2 regions of the Bacillus sp. FSL K6-3431 genome follow, and region 1 is predicted to be linked to the other one. Evidence: riboswitches for the same ligand, from Rfam matches in the RefSeq annotation. Region 1 holds a riboswitch; the other holds the start of a gene.
What was found. A riboswitch is a leader RNA that binds a small molecule or an ion and turns the genes downstream of it on or off. The one in region 1 is predicted to bind lysine.
Positions count from the first base shown of each region.

Region 1 (8,191 bases):
AGCAGAGCAAAAATACCTTGCAGGTGTTTCTGCGCAGTATGAATCAGAAGTTGTTTACCACAACATGAAAGAAGATCTTGAGAACATGGGAATTGTTTTTAAGGACACAGATTCAGCGCTTAAAGAAAATGAAGATATTTTCCGTGAACACTGGGCGACAGTTATACCGCCTTCTGATAATAAATTTTCAGCACTAAACTCTGCAGTTTGGTCAGGTGGATCATTCATTTACGTGCCACCCGGCATAAAGGTAGATACGCCATTACAAGCATATTTCCGGATCAACTCTGAAAATATGGGACAGTTTGAGCGTACGTTGATCATTGTTGATGAAGGGGCATCTGTTCACTACGTTGAAGGGTGTACTGCGCCGGTTTATACAACAAACTCATTGCATAGTGCCGTTGTTGAAATCATTATCAAAAAGGATGCATATTGCCGTTATACAACGATTCAGAACTGGGCAAACAACGTATACAATCTCGTTACAAAACGTGCAGTTTGTGAAGAACGCGCGACAATGGAATGGATTGACGGTAACATCGGTTCTAAATTAACGATGAAATACCCAGCTGTTTTGCTAAAAGGTGAAGGAGCACGCGGCATGACATTGTCGATTGCTTTAGCTGGAAAAGGCCAGCATCAAGATGCAGGAGCAAAAATGATGCACTTGGCGCCGAATACATCTTCTACAATCGTTTCAAAATCAATGTCACAGCATGGTGGAAAAGTGACATATCGCGGAATCGTTCACTTTGGACGTAAAGCGCATGGTGCTCGTTCTAATATTGAATGTGACACGATGATCCTAGATGATAAATCAACATCAGATACAATTCCATACAATGAAATATTGAATGACAATATTTCACTTGAGCATGAAGCAAAAGTATCTAAAGTTTCCGAAGAACAGCTCTTCTACCTAATGAGCCGTGGAATCCCTGAGTTAGAAGCGATTGAAATGATCGTTATGGGCTTCATCGAGCCATTTACAAAAGAACTACCAATGGAATATGCCGTAGAAATGAACCGTCTTATTAAATTCGAAATGGAAGGTTCTATCGGTTAATATCACATCTAAACCCGTCCGGCGATAATTGCCTGACGGGTTTTTGTTTGTAACAAGCGCTAGTTGAAGAGCCTCATGGGGTTTATCAAACCTCCATGGTGGCAGTAGAATATCATTATGGCCTATAGAAATAAATAGAAGTGCTTATTCATGGAAATAAATACTAATATTTACAATGACACGTATTCCATTGTTTAAACTGAAAACCTAATATAAGTACTTAAAAGTAGGTGAATAACATGATTTATATTGGCGTAACCGGTTGGGGAGATCATGAATCGCTCTATGGAAATCGAACTGTCACTCGTGATAAACTACAAGAATACGGGGCTCATTTTCCTACAGTTGAAGTAGATACTTCCTTCTATGCCATTCAACCTGAAAAAAATGTAATAAAGTGGATTAAAGACACTCCGCCGGAATTTCACTTTGTCGTAAAGGCCTATCAAGGAATGACAGGACACCAGCGGAGTGAGATTCCTTATTCTACAAAGGAAGAAATGTTTTCAGCATTTAATCAATCGTTAGATCCATATATAAAGAGCGGAAAGTTAGCAATGGTGCTGTTCCAATTTCCTCCGTGGTTCGATTGTACAAAGGAAAATGTGAGCTATTTACGTTATTGTCGAGAGAAGATGGGCGATATTCCGCTTGCATTAGAATTTCGTAACCAGACATGGTTTTATCCCCGTTACAAATCAAGTACATTAAGATTTATGGAGGAAGAGAACTGGATTCATAGTATTTGTGACGAACCACAGGCTGGGATAGGTTCAGTTCCAACGGTATTAACTCCTACAAATAAAACAAAAACGCTTGTCCGCATGCACGGCCGCAATATAGCGGCATGGATGAAGCCTAACGGAAAAAATTGGCGTGAAGTTCGCTATTTATATCGGTATAATAAGGTGGAGCTCCTTGAATGGAAAGAGAACTTGCTTAAAATCCAAAAAGAAACAGAAGATATTTTTGTTATGTTCAATAATAACTCTGGCGGAGATGCAGCGAATAATGCAAAACAACTAATTGATTTACTGGGTATAGAGTACGATGGCCTTGCTGCAAAACAGCTCAATTTATTTTAGATGCATCCGAGCAAAATAAAGTAGGGTATTTATTCAGTCTTAGTAAAAAACTGTACAGTTAATTAGAATTGTTGATACCGATAGGAAGTGTATAAATGAAAGAGAAGGAAGTAATTCATATATACCATACAAATGATCTTCATAGCCATTTTGAAAACTGGCCAAGAATAGCTGACTATTTAAAAGAGCGAAAAGCTCATCATGAAGCAATGGGGGAAGATGTTTTCATTTTTGACATTGGAGATTTTGCTGATCGGTGGCATCCGTTTACAGAAGCGACTATGGGAAAAGGTAATGTGGGGTTGTTGAATGATGTAGGATATACAGCTGTAACGATTGGTAATAATGAAGGAATCACGTTGCCACACAATGCTTTAGATGAATTATACAATGCTTCGAACTTTGATGTAATTGTAGCAAATTTATATTATCTGAATAGGGAGAGGCCAGACTGGGTTTTACCCTATCAAATATATGAAACAAAACAAGGTACAAGAATTGGTGTCACAGCAATAACCGCTTATTATCGGAAATTATATGAGCAGCTTGGCTGGGATCTATCAGAACCATTGACGGAATTAGATATTCAATTGAACAAATTGAAAGAGAAGACGGATATCATTATTTTATTATCACATTTGGGCATTTATGATGACGAGAAAATAGCAGAACTTCATCCAAACATCGATTTAATATTAGGCGGGCATACACATCATATTTTACATATGGGGAAACAAATAAATCGCACGACACTTGCTGCAGCTGGAAAATATGGGCAATATGTAGGCTATGTTAAGGTGGAGGAAAAACAAAGGACAAACGTAAAAGTGAAAGCAAGTCTCATTAAAACATCCAACCTGCCACCATCTAATAATGAAGAAAATAAAATACAATCATACGCTCAGATCGGTAAAGAACAATTAAATACAGAAGTTGCTGTAATTCCTGAAACATTGGCTTTTGATTGGACAATTCCATCGCCAACTCCGCAGATTTTATGTGAAGCGATACACGAGTGGTGTAATGCTGATTGTACGCTCATCAACTCAGGACTTGTTTTAGCGCCCTTAAAAAAAGGGGAAATAACAAAATATGACCTACACCAAATGCTTCCACATCCGATCAATCCGTGTACCGTTGAACTGACAGGTGCGGAGCTTAAAGAAATTCTATTGCATGCAGAGAGTGATCATTGGCCATCGTTAGAAGTAAAAGGTCTTGGTTTTCGTGGAAGTGTAATGGGTAAATTTATTTATTATGGAATTGAAATAAATCGTAGCAAGCTTGAAGTGGAAATTGCGGGAAAACCACTGGATCCTGAAAGGATTTATAAGCTTGGTACAATTGATATGTTTACATTTGGAAAGTTTTTTCCAGAAATGCAACGTTCGGAAATGAAGCAATATTATATGCCAGAGTTCCTTCGTGATGTAATGGAATGGAAATTGAAAAAACTTTATGGATCATAATCAGTAAACTATTGATTCCAATATTCATACATATGAATATTGGAAGGAGTGAATAAGATGGTTTCAGTTGTTCCGATTAACATCGGTGGGTTCACCTTTATTGCCACTTCAGTAAGCTTGCCAAAGACGACATTGCTTACTGTATCTAATGATAATGGATATATAATGTGTGGTGCATTAGATGTGGGATTGCTTAATCGTTTACTTGCGGATCGTGAGATTATCGCGGGAAGAGCATTGGGAGTTAGGACGATAGATCAGTTATTGGAAGCACCTTTGGAATCAGTTACAAAGGCAGCTGAAAAGTTGGGGATTAAGGTTGGTATGAAAGGAAAAGATGCATTGCTTAAAATGGTAAATTAAATGAACATTATGTACTTTAATCGTGGAAACAGTAATAAGTCTAGATAGATGTTTCACTTTGTAGCGCTAAATCCCCTCTTATCAGCATATATTAGCTGTTAAGGGGGGATTTTATTGGCAGTATTTCGCGCTCGAAGGACACGGCGCGGGCCTTTGCCGTTCCGTTATGTCTTATTGCTATCATTGGTATTTTTTATATTCTCTACGGCCGCAGGGCTGTGGATCGTAAATAAAGGTATTAAGCCGACATTGGTCAGGTATGCCGAATCACAGACGAGAAAAATCGCGCCAATGGTGATCAATAATGCTGTAAAGGAAGTTGTCCCAAATGTGAAGGATATAAAAGAAGTAACGGAAACAGTACCGAATGGTGCGGGAGGAACATCGACGAATTTTGATACTGTTATTATCTCACGGATTAAGTCAGATATCGAAACCCTTGTGCAAGCTAACTTAAAGGAAGCGGAAAGGGGAAATCTACAAGCGTTGGAAGCTGAAGCGAATATAGAAATAGACATGGATAAAACTGCCGAAGATGATGGGATTGTATATTCCGTTCCACTTGGGCAAGCAACGAATAATGTGTTACTTGGAAATCTGGGACCACGAATTCCAATCAAATTTACGGCGATCGGAGATGTACAAACGAATATAGATTATGATATGGAACCGTATGGAATTAATAGTGCTTTTATTGTAGTATCTATACAAATCGTGGTACATGTGCAAATTATTATTCCTTTTGAATCAACAATGACGAAGGTGACGCAAAGTATTCCAATCGCAATTGGAGTCTTGGAAGGAGCGGTTCCACAATTTTATAATGGAAGTGGTAATACTGGACCATCCATCCAAATGCCAACTAAACCGGAGTAAATTGCTAGTATGCTGGAAAAATGTTATATTAGAATTATAAATGAATCAAACCTTATCAAATCGGATGGGGTAGAGGTGCAAAATAAATCAGTAAGCTGCGTGAGGATGACAACTATGATCATAGCTGAAAGGTTCTTTTGCCGAAGCGAGAATGTATGTCAATACGTGATCGTTGGTGTTGCTCTAAATAAGAGTACCACTCTCATTATTTGATTTTGTTAAACGAATCAAAATGGGGAGCTACAGATCACGATGGAGTACCTGTACATTACAAGAGTAATGGTAGATCTCTATCATTGCTCTTTTTGTGTGTTTAAATCTGTCTGCGGCTCCTCTAAACAATAGGAGGAAAAATGGAGAATTCAATTTTTTCATTACTTCCGCCACTTTTGGCGATTGTAATGGTCATCATAACAAAAAGAGTTTTACTCTCCCTAGGAACAGGGATTATAACATCAGCCTTGCTTTTGGAAAAGGGAAGTCCTATTAGTGCTGTATCCACATTATGGAAAACAATTAAAGGGATTTTTATTGAAAATGGTAGTTTGAACACATGGAATATTTATATTGTTTTATTTTTATTTATTTTAGGAGCAATTACAACGCTTATTAATATTGCAGGTGGAAGCCGAGCTTTTGGAGAATGGGCGATGACAAAGGTAAAAAGTAGGGCTGGAGCACAAGTATTAGCTGCAGTGTTTGGGATTATCATTTTTATCGATGATTATTTTAATGCTTTAGCAGTTGGTCAGGTTGCGCGTCCAATAACGGATCGTCATCGTGTATCACGAGCAAAGCTTGCTTATATTATTGACTCAACTTCCGCGCCAGTCTGTGTTGTAGCACCTATTTCAAGCTGGGGCGCGTTTATTATTGGGATTATTGGTACTGTGTTTGTTACCCACAACATTACCGACATTTCACCATTGTCTGCCTTTCTTCAAATGATTCCAATGAATTTATACGTATGGACAGCATTAGCACTTGTTTTTATTATCGCGATTCGAAATATTGATTTTGGCAGCATGAAGGTACATGAGGAACGGACAATAGCCACAGGTACCCCATACGACCCAGACAAAGCGATTCCAGGTGAAGTGAAAGAAAACCTGCCTGTCAGTGAAAAGGGAGCAGTGGGGGATTTACTGTGGCCGATTGCGGCACTTTTTATTGGAACGGTTGGCGCTATCATTTGGAGCGGGTTAAAAGAAACAGAAGGTAAAGCATCTATTATGGATATATTCGCTAATGCCGATGTCTCTGCGGCGCTTTTATATGGTGGGTTATTCGGTTTAGTTGTAACTATCGCTTTATTTTTCCGTCAACAAATAAAACATAAATCTTTGGAATCAAAATATATTGTTACTGGTTTAAAGGTAGGTGTCCAATCAATGGTGCCTGCTGTGCTTATTTTACTTTTCGCATGGGCAATTAGTTCCCTCATTGATGAGTTAGGGACAGGTATATATTTGGCTAGCCTTGTTGAAAAATCTCAATTAAATCCAATATTTCTACCAGTAGTTTTATTTTTCGGTGCAGGATTAATGGCCTTTTCTACAGGAACATCTTGGGGGGCATTTGGTATTTTATTACCGATTGCAGGACAAATAATTGCTGTCACTGATATATCATTATTATTGCCTGCAATGGCTGCTGTGCTAGCCGGTTCTGTGTTTGGCGACCATTGTTCACCAATATCAGATACAACGATTCTTTCTTCGACAGGTGCAGGTTGTAATCATATGGATCATGTACTTACACAACTTCCATATGCCGTAACTGCTGCAGTGATTTCGGGGATTGGCTATGTAGTACTGGGAATGTCGGGCAGCACTGTATTTGGTCTGCTAACAATCATACTGCTGTTAGTAATTTTTACAGCAGTGATGGAAAAAAATAAAAAGAAACAACTTGAAATGTAAAGTGAAATGTCAACAAAATGATATGTATTGAAAAAAAGGAGGGGTGTCCAAAAAGTCATATAATGGCTTTTTAGGAGCCCCTCTTTATCCTCATCACGAAAAAGGCACGACCTGGTCATTGGACGCACTTCGATTGCCCCTCCCTGCAAAAAAGCAGGACTAAGGTAAATCGAACGTCTCCCGATTGCCCTCCCTGCGAAAAAAGCAGGACCAAGGTAAATCGAATGTCTACCGATTGCCCCTCCTAGCGAAAAAAGCAGGACTAAGGTAAATCGAACGCCTCCCGATTGCCCCTCCTAGCGAAAAAAGCAGGACTAAGGTAAATTGAACATCTACCGATTTCCGCTCACTGCGAAAAAGGCACTCCCAAGGTCAATTGAACGCCCCCACTCCAATCAACTTACACTTTTTTTTAATCAGAGCAAGATGAAAAATTAGTAGAAAGCCGTTTTACCGATTTTCATACTTATCGGACAGCTCCTTCTATCTAATTTTTACTACGTTCCCAGTTTTTTAAATGTGGGTAAGGATCAAAAGACCATTCATTGATTCCGTTGTCTTTATACATACCGAAGTGAAGATGTGGCGGGAATTTACCAGATGTGCCTGGTGGACCATAGCCAGAGCTTCCAACGCTTCCGATTACTGTACCAGGCTCTACAGTATCTCCAATGTTTATATCTTTAGCATAACCATTTAAGTGAGCGTAGTAATGGTACGTATTGTTTATATCACGGATGCCGATGCGCCAACCTCCAAATTTATTCCACCCTTTTAATTCAACGACTCCATAAGCAACAGCGTAAACGGGCGTGCCATAACTAGCGAAAATATCCGTGCCTTCATGGATTCTTCGGCCACCCCAGCCTCTTCCAGCTCCCCACGTATTATTATACGAATAATGATGAGATTTCGGGATGGGAAAGGCTTTTTCGATTAAATCGATCCGATTGAATGTCTTAAATAACTTTACATTTGTCATAATCGCGTTGACCGTTTTATCTCGTTGATAATAATCCCATAACGCAATCCGAAATGATTGATCATTCACCCCGTATTGGGAAATATATGTTGCAAGTGTATAAAGTAAATCTTCATCATTATCTTTATTCGCTTTCCCGTCCCCATCTCCGTCCTGTCCTTTGCCGCCAAATAGTCCAATTGAAAGTAAATTTTCGTCTTGTGGATTAGGATTTGTAGGACCTACCCATTGTTCTGGAGTTATATAATAACCAGTAAATCCATCAGGTTTTGGCAAATCATTGCGTACATGGCGAATACTTCGCTCAAATTGATCGATAGCGGCTATATAATACCAAGGAATTTGTGACGTAGCTTCTGTCTTTTTATATAAAGTGATCCTTTTCTCCAATATTTCAGCGTCTGTTAATGATACTGCATTAACTT
Region 1 is NZ_JBBOCT010000001.1:1,946,671-1,954,861, reverse strand. Features, by position in the region: gene sufB (Fe-S cluster assembly protein SufB) at 1-1,069, shown strand, start outside; gene MHB53_RS10130 (DUF72 domain-containing protein) at 1,309-2,154, shown strand; gene MHB53_RS10125 (bifunctional metallophosphatase/5'-nucleotidase) at 2,250-3,623, shown strand; gene MHB53_RS10120 (YunC family protein) at 3,681-3,986, shown strand; gene yunB (sporulation protein YunB) at 4,101-4,862, shown strand; lysine riboswitch at 4,925-5,113, shown strand; gene MHB53_RS10110 (Na+/H+ antiporter NhaC family protein) at 5,216-6,784, shown strand; gene MHB53_RS10105 (M23 family metallopeptidase) at 7,272-8,191, opposite strand, start outside.

Region 2 (8,191 bases), 3.2 Mb from region 1:
GTAGAAAATGAAAAGTTGGGACATTATACTTCAGATGGATTCTCTCAAGCATTTTTAGCTGTCATAAAGCAAGAAAAACCTGATGGCATCGTATTTGGCCACACTGCACTCGGAAAGGATTTATCACCGAAAATTGCAAGTAAATTAAATAGTGGTTTAATATCGGATGTGACTTCGATCGAAGTAGATGGAGAAGAGTTAGTATTTATTAGACCGATATTTTCGGGAAAAGCTTTTGAAAAGAAAGCAATTTTAGCAGGTACCACTTTTATCACAATTAGGCCAAACAATATTGAACCGCTGCGAAAAGATGACTCAAGAAGCGGAGATGTGGCATCCATATCAGTTGATATCAAGGATTTACGAACAATTATTCAAGACATTGTAAGGAAGACTAGTGAAGGTGTGGATTTATCTGAAGCGAAAGTGATCATCGCTGGTGGGCGTGGCGTAAAAAGCGCAGAAGGTTTCGAGCCTCTTCAAGCACTAGCCGATGTACTCGGTGGCGCTGTTGGAGCATCACGTGGAGCTTGTGACGCAGATTATTGCGATTACTCATTACAAATAGGCCAAACTGGGAAGGTCGTCACGCCTGATCTATACATTGCATGTGGGATTTCCGGTGCCATTCAGCATATAGCAGGTATGTCTAACTCTAAAGTAATTGTGGCAATTAACAAGGATCCTGAAGCATCAATATTCACTGTTGCAGATTATGGGATTGTTGCTGATCTGTTCGAAGTTGTTCCTTTGTTAACGGAAGAATTTCGCAAAATCAAAGCCGCTTCGTCTTGAAAGATTAGACTGAGTATGTGCTATTAATAGGGTATATTAAAAATGAAGCAAATAATTAGCGTGTTTCCACACCTGATGATATACTGTCGTTAGCTTCAGATTGATATTTAGGAGGTAATTAAATGGCAATAATACATGCAACAGACCTAGACTTTGCTACTGAAATTGGCGAAGGTGTCGTATTAGTAGACTTTTGGGCTCCATGGTGTGGGCCTTGTAAAATGATTGCACCGGTTCTTGAAGAACTTGACGCTGAATTGGGCGAAAAAGCAAAAATTGTAAAAGTAGATGTTGACGATAACCAAGAAACAGCAGGTCAATATGGAATCATGAGTATTCCAACATTAGTTGTTTTTAAAGATGGTGAGCAAGTCGACAAAGCAGTTGGCTTTCAATCTAAAGATCAACTTGCAGAGTTACTGAATAAACATATGTAACAGAAGAATCTAAAATCCGGGCTAAATTGCCTGGATTTTTTTAAATAATAAAAGGATTAGATGATACAATAAAAAAGAATATGTCCATGTTTAGAATGGCACCGGCGCTTCAGGACGTGGTGAATTTTGCCAAGGTTCAATGTCCACATAGTCGCAAAACAAGCGTTTTCGCTTTTCTTATCAAGGGGATGAGGTTATGAATGAAAGAATCGGCCATAAATTAGAGATTTTGCCGGATCAACCAGGTTGTTATTTAATGAAAGATCGGCAGGGTACGATTATTTATGTTGGAAAGGCAAAAGTTTTAAAAAACCGGGTACGTTCTTATTTTACAGGTTCACATGATACAAAAACACAGAGACTTGTTAGTGAAATCGTTGATTTTGAATATATCGTTACATCTTCAGATATTGAAGCACTTATTTTAGAAATGAATTTGATTAAAAAGCATGATCCTAAATACAATATCATGCTCAAAGATGATAAAAGCTATCCATATATAAAGTTAACGAATGAACGTCATCCAAAACTAATTATTACACGTAAAGTAAAAAAAGATAAAGGTAAATATTTTGGCCCATATCCGAATGCGCATTCAGCAAATGAAACGAAAAAACTGCTTGATCGGCTGTATCCATTAAGGAAATGCCAGACACTACCAGATCGAGTTTGTTTATATTATCATCTGGGACAATGTCTAGCTCCATGTGTATATGAAGTGAAAACAGAAACATATAAAGAAATGACGGATGAAATTACTCGTTTTCTAAATGGTGGATACTCGACGATCAAAGTGGATTTGCAGAAAAAGATGCTGGAGGCTTCTGAAAATCTCGAGTTTGAAAGGGCATCAGAATATCGTGATCAAATATCTCATATAGAGGCAACGATGGAAAAACAGAAAATGATGACATCTGATTTTACAGATCGAGATGTTTTTGGATATGCGTTGGATAAAGGGTGGATGTGTGTCCAGGTATTTTTCATTCGACAGGGAAAATTAATTGAGCGAGAGGTGTCACTGTTTCCTGTTTATGGTGAAAAAGCGGAAGAGTTTCTCACATATCTAGGGCAATTTTATTCCATTCCAGAAAACTTTAAACCGAAAGAGATATTAATACCAGAAGCCGCTGACGAAATGTTAGCGGAACAATTATTACAAGTTAAAGTACTAAAACCAAAAAAGGGTCAAAAAAAAGAATTAGTTAAACTAGCGTGTAAAAATGCACAAATTTCTTTAGGTGAGAAATTCTCTCTTATTGAACGTGATGAAGAGCGAACTGTCCATGCAATCGATAAACTAGGAAATGCTATGGATATATACACTCCATATAGAATTGAGGCATTTGATAACTCGAATATTCAAGGATCCAATCCCGTTTCCGCCCTTGTCGTATTTATTAATGGGAAGCCAGAAAAAAAGGAATACCGAAAATACAAAATTAAAACAGTTAAAGGGCCTGACGATTATGAGTCAATGAGGGAAGTTGTAAGAAGAAGATATACAAGAGTGTTACGAGATAAACTCCCGCTTCCTGATTTGATACTGATTGATGGTGGGAAAGGTCAAATTGATACGGTAAAAGAAATTATCGAAGACGAGCTTGGCTTAGATATTCCTGTCGCCGGGTTAGCAAAAGATGATAAGCATCGTACATCACAGCTGCTATTTGGTAATCCGCTTGAAATTATTCCACTTGATCGTAATAGTCAGGAATTTTATTTATTACAAAGAATTCAAGATGAAGTCCATCGATTTGCAATTACCTTCCACAGGCAATTGCGAGGAAAGTCAGCATTTCAGTCAGCATTAGATGATATAGATGGTATTGGACCTGTTAGAAAGAAAAAGCTACTTCGCCATTTTGGTTCATTGAAAAAAATGAAAGAAGCTGAGGTAGAGGATTTTATAGAACTGGGCTTGCCAACTAAAATTGCGGAGGCACTAAAGGAAAACTTAGAACAATAAGTTGATAATTCTAAATCTAGATGCTATAATGATTGAAAATTAATAATAATGATAGAGGTGCAACCCTCAAGAGTAAAGATCCAGAGAAGTACGGGCTTCAATGAAGGATTTTGAAAGGGATGGTTTGCCGAAGTGGAGAAAAACCCTTACTATTTTCCGCTGGTCCTGGATTTAAGAAATGCAGGATTGTCAAAACAGTATATATACTGTTTTGGAGGGCTATCTCATGATGTTAGTGAATGAATTGAGTGTAATTATGCGATTCACAGGCAATGAGATTAACCTCTCATTGTCTTTTTTTATATCATTCAGAAAGTGGGCAGGATAATGGGAACAATTGTTATCAAGTTTGGTGGTTCATCGCTTAGTACCACAGATAAAATTAAACAAGCGGCGGAGCGAATTGCAAATTATAAGAAAAGTGGAAAAGAAGTGGTAGTGGTTGTTTCAGCAATGGGGAAAACAACAGACCAACTGCTACATCTTGCAGGGCAGATTACTGATAACCCGGCCAATAGAGAAATGGACATGCTTTTAACTACTGGAGAGCAGGTTTCTATTTCGCTTTTATCTATGGCTCTTACGGAAATGGGAATGCCTGCGGTATCTTTCACTGGTTGGCAGGCTGGAATTGTGACAGAACAAGTTCATTCCAATGCAAGAATTGTGGATGTGAAAATAAAGCCTATCGAAGAAAAGTTAGCAGAAGGTAAAATAGTTGTTGCTGCAGGATTTCAAGGCGTGACAGAAGATGGAGAGATTACAACGCTGGGTAGAGGTGGATCAGATACAACTGCTGTTGCTCTAGCAGCTGCTTTAGGTGCTGAACGTTGTCTTATTTGTACAGATGTGACAGGAGTGTATACATCTGACCCGCGCTATGTATCCCAGGCTCGTAAATTATCCGTTGTCTCATATGATGAAATGCTAGAACTCGCTAATTTAGGAGCTGGCGTTTTACATCCGCGTGCAGTTGAATTTGCAAAAAATTACAATCTAGTGCTTGAAGTACGTTCAAGCACAGAAGATGAAGATGGAACCGTAATTAAGGAGGAAGTATCCATGGAAAATAATTTAATCGTTCGAGGTGTTGCTTTTGAGAAAGATATTACAAGACTGACTATTTTTGGTTTGAAAGATGAAATAACAGGCTTGTCTTCGATCTTTTCAGTATTGGCTAAAAATGCAATAGACGTAGATATTATTATTCAAAGTCAAATAGATGGAAATAAAACAAATTTATCTTTTTCAATTAAAAATAAAGATCGCCAAGCTACTGTCGATATTCTTGAAAGTCAAAAAGAGACTCTTGGATTTGAAAGTATTGAATATGAAGCAGGTCTGGCGAAAGTGTCGATCGTTGGTTCGGGTATGGTCTCTAATCCTGGTGTTGCTGCTCATATGTTCCAAGTATTAGCAGATGAAAATATCCAAATTAAAATGGTTAGTACATCGGAGATTAAAGTATCAGCAGTAGTAGAAGAAGATAAAATGACTTCTGCAGCGCAAACATTACATGAAGCGTTCGATCTTGGTGCGGTAGTGGAAGAAGTAAAATAAAGCTCAAATGTAAAAGAGGTTGTCTCGAATAAAAATTTGAGACAACCTCTTTTGGTTAATTGTTACAACAGTGGAAATATAATTAATTATGGTATAGTCCCGCTAACATGTACAGATACCGGCTACCTCTCGAACACGCACACCTTATTCAATCGGATCTTTTGGGTCCCATCTAACTGTAAAGATAACTATATTTTGCTTTTTAACTATCTCTTCATAGGCTTCGGTCATCACTTGTTTTTGGATTTGTACCTGTTGAGCGATAAAGCCTGCTTCAAGACGAAATGATGGATCGGTTAACATTTGTAATCTTCTTTGCACGATATCGCCACTAAGTTCAAACTTCATTTCGTTTTTACTTTCGCTACTCAGGCGTAATTGTCCCCAGCCAGCATCTTGAAAAAAAGATTCACTTTCTTCTTTAGAAAGAACAGGAAACTTACGTGCCAAATGTTTTCCTGACCAATATGTAATTTCAGGAGTGTCTTTGCCCAATAAATCAGGAATAAGAATATCCCGAAGTAATTCATAGCCAAATATCGGTACAGTATAGCTTTCATCTATATCATTTTGCGTTGCAACTTTTTTTTCTATGGAAGATTTCAATTAATTCCCCTCTTTCTTTATGCACCTATTATATACAAAAATCAGGGCGAAAAGAAAAAAAAGTGATAAATATTCCACCTGAAAAGTTTTCAGAATGTAATTAAAACAATAATAAAATATGTAAACGTTGCCTTGACGCTTCTGATAGTGAGGAGTAGAATAGATATGTCACATAATTGATGAAAAATACTTTATGCAGTTTTGGTATTTAAGTGGTTTTCACTCTATACTGACTGCCGCATAGAGGTTGAACAATTAAGGGGGGGAAATTGTGGCAGGGAAAAATGAATTTTATTGGCGCAGATTGCACTCATTATTGGGTGTTATTCCGGTGGGCCTTTTTGTAGTGCAGCACTTAATCATTAATCACTTTGCTACGCAGGGTGAAGAAGCATTTAATAATGCTTCGGCATTTATGGGAAATCTTCCTTTTGTAATTTTCCTTGAATTTGCAGTAATATACATACCAATTTTGTTTCATGGAATTCTTGGAATTTATATCGCGTTCACTGCAAAAAACAATCCAGTCAAGCTAAGTTACTTTCGAAATTGGATGTTTACCATCCAACGTTATACAGGCGTGCTTTTATTGGCATTCATTGCATGGCATGTATGGGAAACTCGTATTCAAAAGGCATTCTTTGGTGTAGAAGTTAATTTTAAAATGATGGAAGATATTTTATCAAACCCGTTAGTATTGATCTTATATTTAATCGGTATTCTATCTGCTACATTCCATCTATCAAATGGTCTTTGGTCATTCCTAGTTAGATGGGGAATTACGCAATCACCTAAATCACAACGTATTTCATCTTGGGTAATGGTTGGAGTATTTGTCATCATTTCAATTATTGGTGTCCGTGCGGCATTTGCATTCGTATACCCAGATCTATTCTTCTAATATTGATATAATTTGAACAAATGATAGTACATCGGTAAAAAAAGGAGTGAATCACACGATGAGCAAAGGTAAAATCATCGTGGTCGGCGGTGGATTAGCCGGCTTGATGGCTACAATAAAAATCGCAGAAGAAGGTAAACAAGTTGACCTTTTTTCATTAGTACCTGTGAAACGATCCCATTCTGTCTGTGCGCAGGGCGGAATTAACGGAGCTGTAAATACAAAGGGTGAAGGAGACTCTCCTTCCATCCATTTTGACGATACAGTATACGGTGGAGACTTTTTAGCAAACCAACCACCAGTTAAAGCAATGTGCGATGCTGCACCAGGAATTATTAACTTGCTAGACCGTATGGGTGTTATGTTTAACAGAACACCTGAAGGATTGCTAGATTTCCGTCGTTTCGGTGGAACACAGCATCACAGAACGGCATATGCAGGTGCAACCACAGGACAGCAACTTTTATATGCACTTGATGAGCAAGTACGTCGCCATGAAGTTGCAGGTCTTGTTAGTAAATATGAGGGATGGGAATTCCTTGGTATTATCAAAGATGATGAAGGTAATTGTCGTGGAATTGTTGCACAAAATTTAACGTCTATGGAAATTAAATCGTTCCCTGCAGACGCCGTTATTATGGCATCAGGTGGACCAGGTATTATTTTTGGGAAATCAACAAATTCAGTTATCAATACAGGTGCAGCTGCATCCATCGTATATCAACAAGGTGCAGCGTATGCAAACGGAGAGTTTATCCAAATCCATCCAACGGCCATTCCTGGAGATGATAAACTTCGCTTAATGAGTGAATCTGCACGTGGTGAAGGTGGACGAGTTTGGACTTATAAAGACGGAAAACCATGGTATTTCCTTGAGGAAAAATATCCAGCATATGGTAACCTTGTACCTCGTGACATTGCAACACGGGAAATTTTTGATGTTTGTGTCAATATGAAGCTTGGTATTAACGGAGAAAACATGGTATATCTTGATCTATCTCATAAAGATCCACATGAGCTTGACGTGAAACTTGGTGGTATCATCGAAATCTATGAGAAATTTACAGGTGATGACCCGCGTAAAGTTCCAATGAAGATTTTCCCTGCGGTCCATTATTCAATGGGTGGTTTGTGGGTTGATTTTGATCAACATACGAGTATTCCAGGACTGTTTGCCGCTGGAGAATGTGATTATTCACAACATGGGGCGAATCGCTTAGGTGCTAACTCACTACTTTCAGCTATTTATGGCGGAATGGTCGCTGGACCTGAAGCTGTTAAATATATTGATGGTCTTGAGATAAGTGCAGATGCCTTACCATCTTCATTGTTTGACGATGCAGCTAAAAAAGAACAAGAAAAATGGGCAGACATCATGTCACTTGATGGTACCGAAAATGCGTATGTTCTTCACAAAGAATTAGGCGAATGGATGACAAACAATGTAACTGTTGTTCGTTATAATGATAAATTGCAACAAACAGACGATAAAATTGTTGAGTTAATAGAGCGCTATAAAAATATTAACATTAATGATACAGCTAACTGGAGTAACCAAGGGGCTACGTTCACTAGACAATTATGGCATATGCTTCAATTAGCGCGTGTCATCACTATCGGTGCTTTAAATCGTAATGAGAGTCGTGGAGCTCACTACAAGCCAGATTATCCTGAGCGAAATGATGAAGAATTCTTGAAAACAACGATGGCGACATATAATCCGGTTACGAATTCTCCAGAATTCAGTTATGAAGATGTGGATGTATCCCTTATTAAGCCTCGTAAACGCGACTATTCTAAACAGAAAGAGGAGAAATAAGGATGAGTGAAAATAAAAAAGTTACCTTTATCATAACTCGTCAAGATAACCCTGAATCACAGCCATATGATGAATCATTCACACTAGACTATCGTCCGAACATG
Region 2 is NZ_JBBOCT010000001.1:5,105,820-5,114,010, forward strand. Features, by position in the region: gene MHB53_RS24320 (electron transfer flavoprotein subunit alpha/FixB family protein) at 1-795, shown strand, start outside; gene trxA (thioredoxin) at 918-1,232, shown strand; gene uvrC (excinuclease ABC subunit UvrC) at 1,429-3,201, shown strand; lysine riboswitch at 3,246-3,431, shown strand; gene MHB53_RS24335 (aspartate kinase) at 3,529-4,761, shown strand; gene MHB53_RS24340 (YslB family protein) at 4,906-5,367, opposite strand; gene MHB53_RS24345 (succinate dehydrogenase cytochrome b558 subunit) at 5,639-6,268, shown strand; gene sdhA (succinate dehydrogenase flavoprotein subunit) at 6,327-8,087, shown strand; gene sdhB (succinate dehydrogenase iron-sulfur subunit) at 8,090-8,191, shown strand, end outside.
Region 2: another riboswitch for lysine. It lies ahead of MHB53_RS24335 (aspartate kinase); the one in region 1 lies ahead of MHB53_RS10110 (Na+/H+ antiporter NhaC family protein).